2 regions of the Clostridium sp. LIBA-8553 genome follow, and region 2 is predicted to be linked to the other one. Evidence: riboswitches for the same ligand, from Rfam matches in the RefSeq annotation. Region 2 holds a riboswitch; the other holds the start of a gene.
What was found. A riboswitch is a leader RNA that binds a small molecule or an ion and turns the genes downstream of it on or off. The one in region 2 is predicted to bind lysine.
Positions count from the first base shown of each region.

Region 1: another riboswitch for lysine. It lies ahead of AC2JAQ_RS15235 (Na+/H+ antiporter NhaC family protein); the one in region 2 lies ahead of AC2JAQ_RS07380 (amino acid permease).

Region 1 covers NZ_CM173489.1:3,343,842-3,352,006, forward strand. The annotation lists gene AC2JAQ_RS15225 (FUSC family protein) at 1-65, shown strand, start outside; gene AC2JAQ_RS15230 (FUSC family protein) at 87-596, shown strand; gene AC2JAQ_RS15235 (Na+/H+ antiporter NhaC family protein) at 649-2,364, opposite strand; lysine riboswitch at 2,532-2,706, opposite strand; gene AC2JAQ_RS15240 (ABC1 kinase family protein) at 2,800-4,413, opposite strand; gene AC2JAQ_RS15245 (phasin family protein) at 4,591-4,929, opposite strand; gene AC2JAQ_RS15250 (aminopeptidase P family protein) at 5,038-6,282, opposite strand; gene adhE (bifunctional acetaldehyde-CoA/alcohol dehydrogenase) at 6,436-8,165, opposite strand, start outside.
Region 2 covers NZ_CM173489.1:1,660,045-1,668,209, forward strand. The annotation lists gene AC2JAQ_RS07360 (hypothetical protein) at 1-179, shown strand, start outside; gene AC2JAQ_RS07365 (tyrosine recombinase XerC) at 286-1,293, opposite strand; gene AC2JAQ_RS07370 (DUF3892 domain-containing protein) at 2,126-2,344, opposite strand; gene ilvA (threonine ammonia-lyase) at 2,467-3,666, shown strand; gene AC2JAQ_RS07380 (amino acid permease) at 3,822-5,252, opposite strand; lysine riboswitch at 5,376-5,550, opposite strand; gene AC2JAQ_RS07385 (dicarboxylate/amino acid:cation symporter) at 5,764-6,984, shown strand; gene AC2JAQ_RS07390 (hypothetical protein) at 7,022-7,354, opposite strand; gene AC2JAQ_RS07395 (YczE/YyaS/YitT family protein) at 7,632-8,165, shown strand, end outside.

The sequences.
Region 1 (8,165 bases), 1.7 Mb from region 2:
TTAATAGACTTGAGACAGAAATAAAAAATGATGTCAAAGAGTTAGAAAACAATAAGAAAAGTTAATATGATTTAGGGGTGAAATATTTGTTTAACTTTAACCTGCAAACTATAGGAGCTAGAAATCTTAAAACATCTTTCTCAGTATTTCTATGCATCATAGTATTCGAACTATTAGGCCGTTCTAGTGCCTTCTTTGCTTGTATAGCAGCTATGATGTGTATGCAAGATACTGTTGAGAACTCTTATAAAATGGGAAAAAACAGAATGCTTGGAACTTCTATAGGTGCTGTTGTGGGACTAACTCTCACAGCAATATTTAATCTATTAGACTTACAACATTTTATTATTTATGCACTTTTAACAGCAATAGGTACCACTATAGCTATCTATCTATGTATCTTATTTAATTGTAAAGGTGCAGTAAATAGTGCTTGTATCGTTGTATTTGCTATAATGACCAGCTTAAAGGGAGTTGGCTCATATAATTATGCTTTTAATAGAATTCTAGATACATTTATTGGAGTTATAATTGGTATATTAGTTAATAGACTTGTATATCCTTATTCAAAGACAACAGAAGAGGATACCAATTAAAAATATGCTGCAATATAAAAAAGAGAAGGTTATAGCCTTCTCTTTTTTATATTTAATTATTACTAGTAGTTTGTTCTACCTTCTTACCAAATATCATTGTTAATATGAATAAAGCTATTAAAGCTATAGGTAAGACTATCCAGAAGCTTAATCCTAGACCAGCCGGTATATATCCAAATACTACAGTTATTATTCCAACAAAGATTGAATACCATATTTGTGTTCTAACGTGTTCTATATGATCACAACCCGCTCCTGTTGAAGAAAGGATTGTTGTATCAGATATAGGTGAACAATGATCTCCAAAAATTGCTCCTGTTAATACAGCTGATGTACTAACTATTACAAACTGCCATTCTGGATTTATAGCAAAAGCTAGTGGAATTGCTAATGGCATTAGTATTCCCATGGTTCCATAGGCTGTACCTGTTGCAAAGGCTATTACTGAACCTAAAATAAATATTATAGCAGGTAATAAGAATGCTGGTATCGTATCTGATAAAACTCCAACTAAATAAGATGCTGTTCCTAACTCCTTAATTACAGAGCTTAATGACCAAGCTAATATAAGAATTACTCCTGTTATTAGAAGTCCCTTCATTCCTTCAACCCATATTCCTATACCTTCTGAAATAGTAAATATCTTTCTGCACACACCTAATGCAAGTGCAACTATAGTTGCTAACAATGCTGATTGAAATAAGACTACCGAAGCATCAGCATTTGAGAATGCTGCTTGTATTCCAGCAAAACTTAAAGGTGCGTTATTCATAAGTTCTATTATTGCTAAATCTTCTCCACCCATTATAGTGACCCATCCACTATAATAAAATCCTACTAAAGATGAACCTATTAAAACACCAATCGGTATTATAGCATTCCAAATGCTTAACTTGATTCCTTTTATAGGTTCTAAATCTTCACTATCTGATGAAGTTTCTGTTGTTGATAAAACTTCTCCTCTTCTAGCTCTTCTTTCAGCTTTAAGCATCGGTCCAAACTCTCTTAAAGTAATAGCTGATATAACAACAAAAGCTAAAATTAATATGTTATAAAATCTATATGGTATTGTTTCTAAAAATACTCCAAAACCATCGGCTTCTATTCCTACACTCTTTAAAGCATCACCGATTAATCCTACCTCTAATCCTATCCAAGTTGATATTATAGCTAAACCTGCAATTGGAGCTGCTGTGGCATCTATAATAAAAGCTAACTTTTCTCTTGAAACTCCTAATTTATCTGTAACTGGTCTCATTATTGGGCCTACTATTAATGAGTTAGCATAATCATCAAAGAAAACTGCTAGTCCTAAAAGCCAAGTTGTAAGTTGTGCACTCTTAACTGTTTTAGCTTTTCTTGCTAAAGCCTCAGCTATAGCCTTTGCACCACCCATTTTAGCTACTAAATGAATTACCCCTCCAATAACTAAAACCTGAAGAATGATTCCTGCATTCCAAGGATCTGCTAAAGAATTTAAAGCTCTATAAGTAAAATCTATAAATCCTTGTGTCAGAGCTGTAAGTATATTAAATCCATTCAATTGAAGCATTATACATCCCGTCATCGTTCCTATAAATAAAGAAACTATAACATTCTTAGTTATAAAAGCTAGAACAATTGAAACTAATGGTGGTAATACTGTCCATAATCCAAATTTTGCTGAATTTACAGCTGCAACGTCTTCTGTAGCGAAAACTAAAGTTGAACATAGCATTGTCATAACAAAAACTGCTAAAAACACTTGAAATCTTGTTCTATTTCTCATTTTTAAATCCCCCTTAAATACTTAGTGAATTAATTTAAAGAGGCATTCTTTTTAAGAATTACTTATCTCTAAATATAAAAAAAGACCTTAGGCTTAATCAACCTAAGGCCTTAATAATTACAAAATTTATTTTTCAAACAAATTAATCATTACTAAATACAATTCCCTAAGATGATAGCACTTCACAATTTTTCTGTGACAGTGTTGTATATATTTTATACAACCCCAGCATTTAGCATCAAAGCTTTAGCTAAAAACTTCGGCGATAATCCCTTTTCTAATACTTCTACGTTGCTTAACTCCATATTAGTACTCTTGATTTCTCGCGCCTCTACCTCTTTTAAAACTATTCACTTTTCTAATTATTATATTGTATACATTTATACAGTATAAATATATTTTTTTCAAGTATTTAAGAAGTTTATTAACTATTTATTAAAAAAATCCTGATTTTATTATAGAAATCAATAACCACAAACCTAATATTCCTGCTACTACAAAGCCTATTAATCCTAAAATAGGAACACCCTGAAAAGTTGGTCCTGTTTTAGCATTAACTATTAACGATGAGCCTATTACCATGCATCCTACAATTAAAGCAAATGCTATTCTATTCACCATTCTATTTAAATCTGCAAGAGGCCTATCTAAGCCTTTCATTTCAATTTGTAATTTAGCTCTTCCTTTAGTTAAACTATCTACAAGCTCTGAGAACTTAGTTGGAACTTCCAAACTTTTTGATGCAAATTTATAAGTTCCCATTATGATTTTATCTTTATTTAAACTTTTTAAAATTTCTTCTTTATTTCTTTCCTTTATATAAGGAAAAATACACTCCATAATTTCTAAATCAGGATCAATCTTACTAACAACACCTTCTAATATAACAATTGACCTCACAAGAGTAGTCATTTCTCTAGGAAACTGAATATTATTTCTTCCTGATATCTCGAATATTTCTTTAAACAAGTCGGATATTTTTATACTTTTTAAGGATGCATTTATATATTTTAAAACTATATTATTTAAATCTTCATATAAAACTGAATTTTTAACTGGCCCTTTTTTTATTCCTATAGCATTTACAAAATCAACCAAAGTATCAATATCCTCTAAAGCCATAGCCGTCATAGCCTTGTTAAGCCATCTTTTTATATTAGAATCTAATTCTCCAACCAATCCAAAATCTATAAAATATATTTTTCCATCTTTAATAAATAAATTTCCCGGATGAGGATCTCCATGGAAGAATCCGTCTTCAAGAACTTGTTTAAAAAAAGAATTTGCAAGCTTATTAGCAATATCTTCACATTGATATCCTTCACTTTCTAAAACATCAAAATCAGTTATTTTGCATCCATCTATGTATTCCATAGTCAAAATTTTCTTGGAAGTAAGTCTATCTATAACTCTTGGAACTCCAACACAAGCCACATCCTTATTTAAATCGTGAAATCTTTCTGTATTCTTAGCCTCTTTCACAAAATCAAGCTCATTTAATGTAGCATCTTCAATTTCCTTGAAAGCCTCAAAAGGATTAATTAATGTATTTGATACATGAGAGGATGTAAATCTGCTTAATCTTCTTAGTATGCTTAAATCTAGCTTCATCTTCTCATCAATTTTATAATGTTGAACCTTAACAACTACATCTTTCCCATCTCTTAACTTGGCTTTATGAACCTGAGCAATTGAAGCTGAAGCTAATGGAGTTTCACTAAATTCTAAAAAATATGTATTTATATCAGTCCCAAAGGACTCGTAAAATATTTCTTTAACCTTATTAAAATCCGTTATTTCATTACTGTCTTGAAGCTTTTCTAACTCCTTAATATAAGCTTTAGGAAGTAAATCTGGTCTTGTACTTAATATTTGTCCAATCTTAACAAAAGTTGCTCCCAACTCCTCAAGTGCCTCTCTAAATGCTTGTGGTCTAGGCTCAATCTTTTTACTTTTAGGCAATTTGCTAGAAACTAAAAAGTCAAAACCATAGTAAGTAAAAACTCTCACAATTTCTCGTAACCTTTGTACACCCTGTCTTTTACTCATAAACTCACCCCCTATGTCTAAAGAATTAAAATTACTCTATTTATTAACAAGATTAAAAACTCCATAAAGTATATTAAAAGAATTCAATATTTTCATTTAAGCCATTTTCTCTATGGCTATAACAATTTACTCATAATTTCCTAAATACTTTATAGAGTTTTATTTATTTTTTATACCCTAACTTTCTTTTTCTTTTACTTTAGCTTCTAATACGGCTACTCTTTCTCTTAATTTATTTATTTCTTCTAAAGTATCTTTATTAGCTTCATCAAACATAGTCTTAAAATCTTCCTTTGTGAAAGGCTTCATTTTTTCTAATTTGCTTGTTATTTCATTAGTTGCTTCTGTAGTTTTTTCTTGTATATTCCTTTTTAACTCTTCTGATAAAACTTTTCCATCTTCAACAGTAATTTTACCTTTTGAAACCATATCTGATATAAAAGAATCTGCCTTTTCATAAGCAGTAGCAGCAGTTCCAACTCCAGCTAACATAACTTTTTTTAATTCATTTATCATGAAATCATCTCCTAAACCATAGTTTTCTCTATAAAAATTTTATTTAATTCTACTCTTAATTTTTTCAAATTTAAAGCTTATTATTCTTAAAGTAATATTAATTCTAAATTATCTATTTCTCATAAAGTTTTCTATATCTTCTACAGATTTAATGCAATCCTTTGTTAGAACTTCACAACCATCTTTAGTTACTAAAACATCATCTTCTATTCTTATGCCTATACCCTCTTCTTCTATGTATAGACCTGGCTCTACAGTATAAACCATACCTTCTTCAAGTATTATGTTTCTCTTACCAACATCATGAGTGTCAAGTCCTAAACTATGCCCTATAGAATGAAAATAATACTTTCTAAAATCTTTTTTATCTTCTATAAGACCTAATCTAATACAAGCTTCTGCTAAAAGATTATTCGCTTTTTCATTTAATTCAAAAAATCCTATTCCAGATCTAACAGAATTTATTATCTCTTCATTTACTTTTAAAACTTCTTCATAAACTTCTCTTTGTCTATCTGTAAACTTACCATTAGCAGGGAATGTTCTAGAAATATCTCCATTATAATAATTTACTTGAGCTCCTAAATCAAAAAGAATTAAATCTCCATCTTTTATCTCACTATTATTATCTACATAGTGTAAAGTAGCCGCATTAACACCAGCCGCTGCTATTGTTTTAAAAGCATAATCCTTAACTCCATGTTGTTTTAAATAGAAATCGAAATATGCTTCTAGTTCATATTCTTTCATTCCAGGCTTACATTCTTTCATTAAAAGCTCTACACCTTTTGCTGTTATATCTGCAGCCTTTTTTATTTCTTCTACTTCCTCTTTACATTTAATTTGTCTTAAAGCAGCTATATATCCATAAGCATCCTTTATAGTTACTTGAGGATATTTTTCCTTAATATCTTTTGCAAATCTTTGACTTTTACTCATTTCTTCATCAAATGATACTCTTTCTAAATCTAAATAAAGAGCTTCTGCAATTCCATTAGTAAAAATCATATTTAAATCACTTTGAAAATCATCTAAGAATTTTATATTTTCTATACCTGAAACTTCTTTAGCTTCATAATCTCTTATAGTCTTTCCAGTCCATCTTTCTTGCTCTAAATTTGGCTTTAATATATAAAGAACTTCGTCAACTATTCCGTCTACTTTTTTAATCATTAATATATGCTTTTCTTCATCTACTCCTGTTAAGTAGTAAAAATTTCTGTTTGGAGTAAATGGAAAATATTCATCTGCTGTTTTTCTTTTTGCTTCGCCTGCAAATAAAACTAATAATGAATTATCATCTAGTTTTTTTAATAAATTCTCTCTGTTTTTAATAAAAACTAAGTTTTTCATTTTAATCCCTCCAATTCCTATTTATTAAATTTTATCATATATAAGGTTTAAAATCTTATAATAAATAATACATCTTATTATTTTTTACTTAAATCAAAAAAATACTCACTAGATTAACTAGTGAGTATTTATTATTATCTTACTTCAAAGCTATTAAACTCTATCTTTTTTACCTTCGAAAGCGTTGATGTACATTTGCTTGATTTCACTGATTAATGGGTATCTTGGGTTAGCACCTGTACATTGATCGTCGAATGCATCTTCACTCATTTTTTCTAATGTAGCGTAGAATGCTTCTTTTGAAACTCCGCAATCAGCTATTGTTGCAGGTATTCCAACTTTCTTCTTAAGTTCATCTATAGCTTTGATTAAGTTATTAACTTTTTCTTCTTCGTTCTTTCCACCTAATCCTAAGTAGTCAGCAACTACTGCATATCTCCATTTAGCATTTGGATATTTGTATTGTGGGAATGCAGCTTGTTTTCTTGGGTTGTCAACAGCATTGAATCTTATTACTTGGTCTATTAAGATTCCGTTAGCAACTCCATGAGCTATATGGTGCTCTGATCCTAATTTGTGTGCCATTGAGTGACATACTCCTAAGAATGCGTTAGCGAATGCCATACCAGCCATTGTTGAAGCATGAGCCATTTTTTCTCTTGCTTTTATGTTTGTAGTTCCCTCATTGTATGCTTGAGGTAAGTATTTGAATATTAATCTTATAGCTTCTAGAGCTAATCCGTTAGTGTATTCTGATGCTAAAACTGAAACGTAAGCTTCTAAAGCATGAGTTAATGCGTCAATACCTGATGCAGCTGTTAATCCTTTTGGCATGTTCATCATAAGTTCAGCGTCTATGATAGCCATATCTGGAGTTAATTCGTAGTCTGCTAATGGATATTTTACTCCTGATTCTTCGTCAGTTATAACTGCGAATGGTGTTACTTCTGAACCAGTACCAGCTGATGTTGGAACTGAGATCATCATAGCTTTTTGACCCATAGTTGGGAATGGGTATACTCTCTTTCTGATATCCATGAATCTCATTGCTAAATCTTCGAAAGCAACTTCTGGATGCTCATACATTACCCACATGATCTTAGCAGCGTCCATTGGTGAACCTCCACCAAGAGCTATGATTGTATCTGGTTGGTAGCTTCTCATTGCTTCAGCACCTTTTTTAGCACATGCTAAAGTTGGGTCTGGAGTAACTTCTGAGAATACTCTGAAATCTACACCTATTTCTTCTAAAACATTTGTTATTTTATCAACATATCCTAGGCTAGCTAGTACGTTGTCTGTTACTATAAATACTTTTTTCTTGTTTAAATCTTTTAATTCTCTAAGAGCAACTCCTAAAGCACCATATTTGAAGTAAACTTTTTCTGGAACTCTGAACCAAAGCATATTTTCTCTCCTTTCAGCTACACTCTTAATGTTTAATAAGTGCTTAGGACCAACGTTTTCTGAAACTGAGTTTCCACCCCATGATCCGCAACCTAATGTTAATGATGGTGCTAGCTTAAAGTTGTATATGTCTCCGATAGCTCCTTGAGTTGATGGCATGTTGATTATTGTTCTACCAGTTTTCATAGTTGCACCGAATTTTTCGATTCTATCTTGTGATTTCATTGTATCAGTATATAAAACTGAAGTATGACCAAATCCACCAAGTTCAACTAATCTTTCAGCTTTAACTAAAGCTTCTTCGAAGTTAGCAACTCTGTACATTCCTAATACTGGTGATAATTTCTCGTGTGAGAATGGCTCTTCTAATTCAACTGATTCAACTTCACCTATTAAAACTTTAGTATCTTTTGGAACTTTAACACCAGCCATGTCAGCTATTTTCCATGCTGATTGACCAACTATGTTAGCATTTA
Region 2 (8,165 bases):
TTGAAGAAGAACTTACAACAGAAACTTGGGAAGAGTATTTAGCTAGACAAGACGAGTATGAAGATGCTTTTGATCATATAGAATACCTTGAAGATATAGATTTAAATGATGATTTAACAATGGAAGAGATGACAGAAGAAGTATTCCCAGGGGTTAGAAAGCTAAAAATAAAAGAGTAGTTTTATAGATAAAAATGCTAAAAATACGGGTATAGAACATATGTTCTATACCCGTATTTTCTTTATAATTTTAAGTTATTAAACGTAAAAATCCAAGCAAATTAAGCTATTTAATATTAGCTAAAGGGTTGGTGTTAACAGCCTTTCTTAGAGTTTCATCATCTACATGGGTATAAATTTGAGTGGTAGAAATATTTTCATGCCCTAAGATATTCTGCAAGCTTCTTATATCTACATTTCCATACTTATACATTAGCGTAGCAGCTGTGTGTCTAAGTTTATGAGGGGTATATTTTTGATCTTTAAACCCTGCATTTTCTATATGTTTTTTAACTAACATTTCAACACTTCTTTTATTTATAGGTCGATATTTGCTAGATAAAAATAGATATTTTTTAGCTTCTTCCGTAGCCTTTGAATCATTTCTATTTTTTAAATAACTATCTATAGCAGAAATTGAAGCCTCATTTAAATATACAGTTCTTTCTTTGTTACCTTTACCTATGATAGTTAAGGTATCTCCTTTGATTTTTTCTATTTGTATGTTACAAAGTTCTGATAATCTCATTCCACAATTTAAAAATAGAGTAAGTATACAGTAGTCTCTATAGTAATTTTTGTTTGTTTTATCCATTGAATTTAACACGGTTATACTTTGATCTAGAGTTAAATAAACGGGATGTCTTTTATTTATTTTAGGTGATTCTAATTCTACAGTTGGATTTTCATCTATTATTTTTATTTTTGAATTTAAAAACTTAAAGAAAGACTTTAATGTAGCAACTTTTCTTGCTCTTGCATAAGCGCTATTATTTCTTACTTTTTCTAAAAAAGCTAAAAATGCATATATATCAGATAAGGTTATGTCTTTTATAAAATTATCACCTAGCTCAGAAACTTCAACTTCCTCAATTTTTTCTAATTCAATATTATTTTCTAAACCTTTATATACTTTTAAAAATTTAAAAAATAATCCTAAGTCAACTGAGTATCCTTTTATTGTATTCAAAGATTTACCTTTTACATTTTCTAGGTAATTTAGAAACTCAATAACTCGTTTTGGATACTTCGATTTCTCTATAAAATCAAATTTAAGATTTTTGTTTTTGTGCAATTCATCGTTTGATTCGTTTTTAAAATTTAATTTTTCAACAGAATTGATATCTTTTTCTACTTCTAAAAGCTTGTCCATACCAAGTTCTTTTAACCATCTTTTTATTATTCTTTGATTCATCTTATATATATCTGCTAATTGTGTAATACTAAAATTTCTTTTAAAAATTAAAATATAAATGTCTTCAATTAAATCTTCGTAATCACGTTGGATATTTTGAGAATCGTAATAGTTATATATATGATCTAGATTGGTTAAATCATCATTACTTAAATTGATATTGAGTAATTCTTTAATTTCCTGTGAGTATTGAAAATTTTCGAATTGATTTTGTTCATTATTCATAGTCTAAAATCCTTTCAAAGCCTTGATATGACTATATTGTAGCATATTTGCTCAAAAAACGCAACAACTTCGCTAAATGTATATTTAGCGAAGTTATAAATTGAGGATATTTTAAGAAAAACATATTGTGTTTGAAAAACAATTTTAAAAATGAATTTCTAGTTATGTTTTGACCTAATTTGCAATTTTGATTTTCGACTCAACTTTCTAAAATAAAATGTTACATATTAATTTTATAACCGTAATACTATGAGTAATACGTATATATGTATTACAACAATACAATTAAAACAAGTTATTTTAATTATGACCATTTTTCAAAATAATATACATGATAAACTAAAAAAACGTAATATTTATTACAACACAAATATATATTTAAATCTCTCACTATTCTAATATCGTTTTCAGATATTAAGATGATAATTAAAAGGAAGCTAACTATATTTTTTAGCTTCCTTTTAATTCTTATACTATAAAGATTTAATTATGATAATTCATCTAAGTTATTGTTTTCTTTTCCATCAGGAATACTTCTTAAATAAGCTTCACCTTTTTTAGAATGAGAAATTATAACACCATCAATCATTCCCTCTTCTGCAAGTTTTACACCCTCAGCTTTTGAAACAGTTTTTCCATTACTTAAAACGTAATCTGTAATTTCTCCATTACTATCCTTTTTTACTTTAACTATAGAATCTGACATAAATTATCACCTTCCTTTACTATTATTTTGCATGTATTTTCAAAAAATATTCTCTGTAAAAAAATATTTTTCTTTGTTATAATTATTATATAAAAGGTTTACATAAATGAGAGGTGATTATTTTGTATTTAGAAAAAATTATTAAAGCAAAAAAGAATATAGAAGATGTAGTTATAAAAACGCCTTTAATATACAGTGAGGTATTTTCAAAGAAATCTGGGAATCAAGTGTATATGAAATGTGAAAACTTACAATTAACAGGAGCTTATAAAATTAGAGGTGCATTAAATAAGATAAGAACCTTATCAGAGGAAGAAAAAGCAAGAGGTGTTGTATGCTCTTCCGCTGGGAATCATGCTCAAGGTGTAGCTTTTGCCGCCTCTCAAGCTAATGTAAAATCAACTATAGTAATGCCTAAAACCACTCCTCTATTAAAAATTCAATCTACAAAGGATTTAGGAGGAAATGTTGTCTTATCAGGATATGTATACGACGATGCTTTTAATGAAGCTAAAAGAATAGAACAAGAACAAGGTGCTTTATTTATCCATCCATTTAATGATATCGATATAATATGCGGTCAAGGTACTGTTGCTTTAGAAATCTTTGAAGATTTAAAAGATGTAGATGTTATTCTTTGCCCAATAGGCGGTGGTGGTCTTATAAGTGGAGTTACTTTAGCAGCTAAAGAATTAAACCCTAATGTGAAAATAATAGGAGTTCAAGCTAAAGGTGCTAATGCCATGGAACAAAGTTTTAAATCAGGCAAAATAGTCAATTTAGAATCTGTAGATACAATTGCAGATGGTATTGCTGTAAAGAGACCCGGTGATTTGACTTTTAATTTTATAAAAGAATATGTAGATGATATAATAACCGTTTCAGATCATGAAATAGTTGAAGCTTTCTTTACCTTAAGTGAAAAGCACAAACTTTTAGCAGAAGCTTCTGGTGCTGTTTCATTAGCAGCCTCTTCTAAGTTGAAATTTAAAGATAAGAATGTAGTATCAATAATAAGTGGTGGTAATATAGACATGGTTACCATAACTTCATTAATAAATAGTGCCTTAGTAGCTAAAGGTAGACTTTTTGGATTCAGTTTAGAAGTTCCTCATAAACCAGGACAAATTTTAAAAATCGCAAAAATTCTTGCTGATGTAAATGCTAATATAGTAAAACTTGAACATGATCATTTTAAAGCAATAGATGCTCTAAAAAATATGGTTATAGAAATAACATTAGAAACTAATGGACATTCTCACATTGAGGAAATTAAAAAGGCTCTAACTGATCAGAACTATGTAATTAAGCAAATTTATTAATATAAAAATAATAAACAAAAGAGATAGAATTTTAACTAATTAAAGTTTTATCTCTTTATTATTTAAAATGTTCTACTTCTCTACTCTACATATTAAATAAAAGCTAATAAAAAAGAGCCTATTTGAATAGACTCCTTTTTTGAAAGTGTATATTATTAAAAATTATCTCTACTTAAATCAACATCTTCTAATTTTATTAATTTAGTATGATATTTAAATTTGTAATAAAATAATAAAGCTAAGAATAAAGGAATTCCTATGTATGATGAAATTAATCCACCCCAGTCTATTCCATTTCTAACATCTAAATAAGCATATCCTTGCCCCAAAACAATTATGCCACATAATATTAAAGCAATTATAGGTCCAAGTGGGAATAATTTAGCTTTATAAACTAATTTACTCATATCTTTCCCTTGTGCCACATAAGCTCTTCTAAATCTATAGTGACATATTGCAATACCAAGCCATGCTATAAATCCTGATAAACCAGATGCTGCTACAAGCCATACATATACAGTATTCTCAGCATAAATGCCTGTTAAAAAACATAAACTAGCAATTATTGTTGTTACTATGATTGCATTAACCGGCACCCCTCTAGAATTTGTTTTTCCAAATATTTTTGGTGCCATTCCATTCTTAGCCATAGCATAAAGCATTCTACTTGATGCATACATTCCAGAGTTACCAGCTGATAAAACTGATGTAAGTATTATCGCATTCATAACTGATGCTGCACCAGCTAGTCCAATTTTTTCAAATACTACTGTGAAAGCACTTGTTTCTACTCCTGCTTGAGCATTAGGTACTAAAGCTCCGATTACTAAGATTGTTCCTAAGTAAAATAATAATATTCTCCAAAAGATTGTGTTAACAGCTTTAGGTACATTCTTTTCAGGGTTTTCACTTTCTCCAGCAGCAACCCCTACCAACTCAGTTCCTTGGAATGAGAAACCAGCTATTAAGAAAATCATAAATATAGATTTTGCTCCTCCAATAAATGGACCTCCATTAGCATAAAAGTTTTTAAAACCTACTTTTTCTCCACCAATTATTCCAAATATCATAAGCACACCTACTATTAAGAAAATAATAACAGTAGCTACTTTTACTGTTGCAAACCAGAATTCTGATTCTCCATAAGCTTTAGCAGACAATAAATTAAGACCTAATATAATTACTAAGAATAAAGCACTCCATACTATAGCTGGAACGTTTGGAAACCAGAATTTCATTAATAAAGAACCTGCAACCATTTCTGCTGCTATTGTTATAGCCCAGTTATACCAATAGTTCCAACCTAAGGCAAATCCGAAGGCTGGATCTACAAATTTTGTTGCATAAGTTCCAAAAGAACCTGTCTCTGGCATATATGTTGCCATTTCACCTAAGCTTGTACATAAGAAATAAACCATTATTCCTATTACTCCATAAGCCACAAAGGCTCCTCCAACGCCTGCTTGATGTAAAGTATCTCCCATTGCTAAGAAAATACCTGTACCTATGGCTCCTCCCATAGCAATCATACTAAGGTGTCTTGATTTCAACCCTCTTTTTAGATTAGTATTTTGTTCCTGACTCATTTTTAGTCCTCCTTATGGTTTTAATAATTAAGCCATAAGTGATAACTAAGTTTCGCTAACAAAAGAAACCCTTAAGCGTGGTTTCATGCTTAAGGGTTTGTAAAGTCTTATACAATACTCTTCTTTCATGATAGCACACCACAAAATTAATTGTGACAGTGTTACATATATTATATGTAACCCCAACCTAATAGAATTAAAGCCTCTTCTAATGGTTTCGGCGATTCATCCTTTCACTTTGCTTCACAGTGCTTACCTCTGCAAAGATACTATTAATCATCGCGCCTCTATCTCAGTTATTCACTTTCTATTAATAATTATGATGTTAAATTCATAAATTGTCAATTATTTTTTCGTAACAATTAAATCCAATTTTAAAATTACACTTGTAAAAATAATATATTTTATAAGTAAAAATTAATAGTTAACCTTGACTTTAAATATTAATTATAGTAATATGTACTCATATTAAAAACATGTGTATTCAATAAAAATACAAAAGGGGGCTATTATGAAAAATTTATCTTTAATAAAAAGAATATTTTTTGCAATTATTTTAGGAATACTGATTGGGCTAGGTTGTTCCTATATAAATTTTGATATACCCGTTAGGGCGTTAATGACCTTCAATGGACTATTTGGAAACTTACTTAGTTTTTTAATACCACTTATAATAGTTGGATTTATAGTACCTGGAATTGCATCTTTAGGAAATAAATCAGGGAAAGGACTTTTAGTAACAACTTTAATCGCATATGCATCAACATTTTTAATAGGTATAATAACATTCTTTATAGGACGTTCATTACTTCCTAAATTTATAGTAAGTGCTTCTTTAAGCACTAGTTCTGTAAATGTTGAACCGTACTTTACAATTGACATACCTCCAATGTTTAGTGTTATGTCTGCCTTAGCTTTTGCATTCCTACTAGGTATAGGAATATCAAGAATAAAAAATAGTTACTTATTAAAAGTATCTGAAGAGTTTAATCATGTTGTTTCATTAACAATAAAAAATCTTTTAATACCATTAGTTCCAGTATATATTCTTTCAATATTTGCTAAATTAAGTTATAATGGTGAGATATTTACTACTTTAAAATCCTTTGGACTTGTTTACGTCGTTCTTTTCTCAATACAAGGAGCTTATTTATTAGTTCAATATATTTTATCTGGAACTATAAAGAAACAAAATCCATTTAAATTATTAAAAAATATGGTTCCTGCATATATGACAGCTTTAGGTACTCAATCATCAGCAGCTACAATTCCAGTCACTTTAAACTGCACTAAAGAAAATGGTGTTGATGAAGATGTTTCAGACTTTGTTATACCTTTATGCGCTACAATAAACTTAGCTGGTGATACTATAACTTTAGTACTTGCTTCTATGGCTGTAATGTATATGAAAGGACAAGTTCCAACATTATCACTTATGTTACCTTTCATAGTTATGTTAGGAGTGACTATGGTAGCAGCACCTGGAGTACCTGGTGGTGGCGTTATGGCTTCTCTAGGTTTACTTGAAAGTATGCTTGGATTTGGTAATGTGGAAAAATCATTAATGATAGCATTACACGCCGCACAAGATAGCTTTGGTACAGCAACAAACGTAACTGGTGATGGAGCTATAGCCATAATAGTAGAATCGATATTAAAAAGAACTAAAAACTCGAATCTTAAAATTGAAGAGGTTGAAAAAGACTTTCTTCCAGAGGCTAGCTGTAATTAAAAAAAAAATGACTATGAGAAATTCTCATAGTCATTTTTTATTTAATAATTATATTATTGCTTTTTGGGAATAACTGATCATATAAAGCATCAAATCCCTCATCAGCTAATACTACTTCAGTATCATCATTTACATAGAATTGATTCATAGTATTCATTATAAGCTCATATTTTTTTAGATTACCTTCCTCAAGTAAAACCTCATAAAGATATGCTAAGTGGTTTTGCATATACTCTTGCATACTCTTCATTTCTTCATCAGAAATTTTATTTTCCTTATGAAGCTTACTTACAGGTCCATTCTTAAAAATAAAATATGTTGAAGCTTTTGCTATTCTAGCAATATGTTCTTTAGTCTTATTATCCTTCATGTTTTTCACCTCTCTATATCTAACGTAATAATTATAAGATAAAAATACGTACTTTTCAATTTTTCTTATTTATACCAATAATATAGTTTTATTATCCTATTTTCACATTAAATTGTAAAAGATTTTATGTGTTTATTAAATATATTTGACATATTGATGAACAACTTGTATAATCATTTTGTTTGGTATTCTTTTAAGTTTTTAAATGCACATTAAATATTAAATTCACATTCAATAATACGATTCACAAAACTCAAAAACAAGGAGTGTATTAAAAATGAAAAAAGAAAAATTTATTCCTAAACTTATATTTTTCTTATTAGGAATGGCAATCATACAATTAGGTGTTGTAATATTCTTATTAAGTGGTGCAGGATCCGATCCTTTCACTGTATTTACTCAAGGACTTTCAAAAGCTTTAAGTGTTTCAACTGGAACAGCTAACATGATAATACTTGTTACTTTAGTTATTGGAATCTTTATTGTAGATAGAAAACAACTTAAACTTGGAACTTTTGTACTTGTTTTAGTAGTAGGACCTACTATAGATGCTATTATGGGATTATTACAAAAGGCTGGATTAGATACTTCACTTAGTAGTTTTAACTTACCTGTAAAATGTGTGATTGTAGCTTTAAGCTGTATAATAATAGCTATAGGATTCTCATTCTTAGTTAGTACTGAATTAGGAGTTGCACCAAACGATTTAGTTCCTCTTATAATAAGAGATAAAACTAATTTCCAATACCGTTGGATACGTATCGGCTTAGATTTAAGCTTCTTAGTAGTTGGTTATTTATTAGCTGGTGTT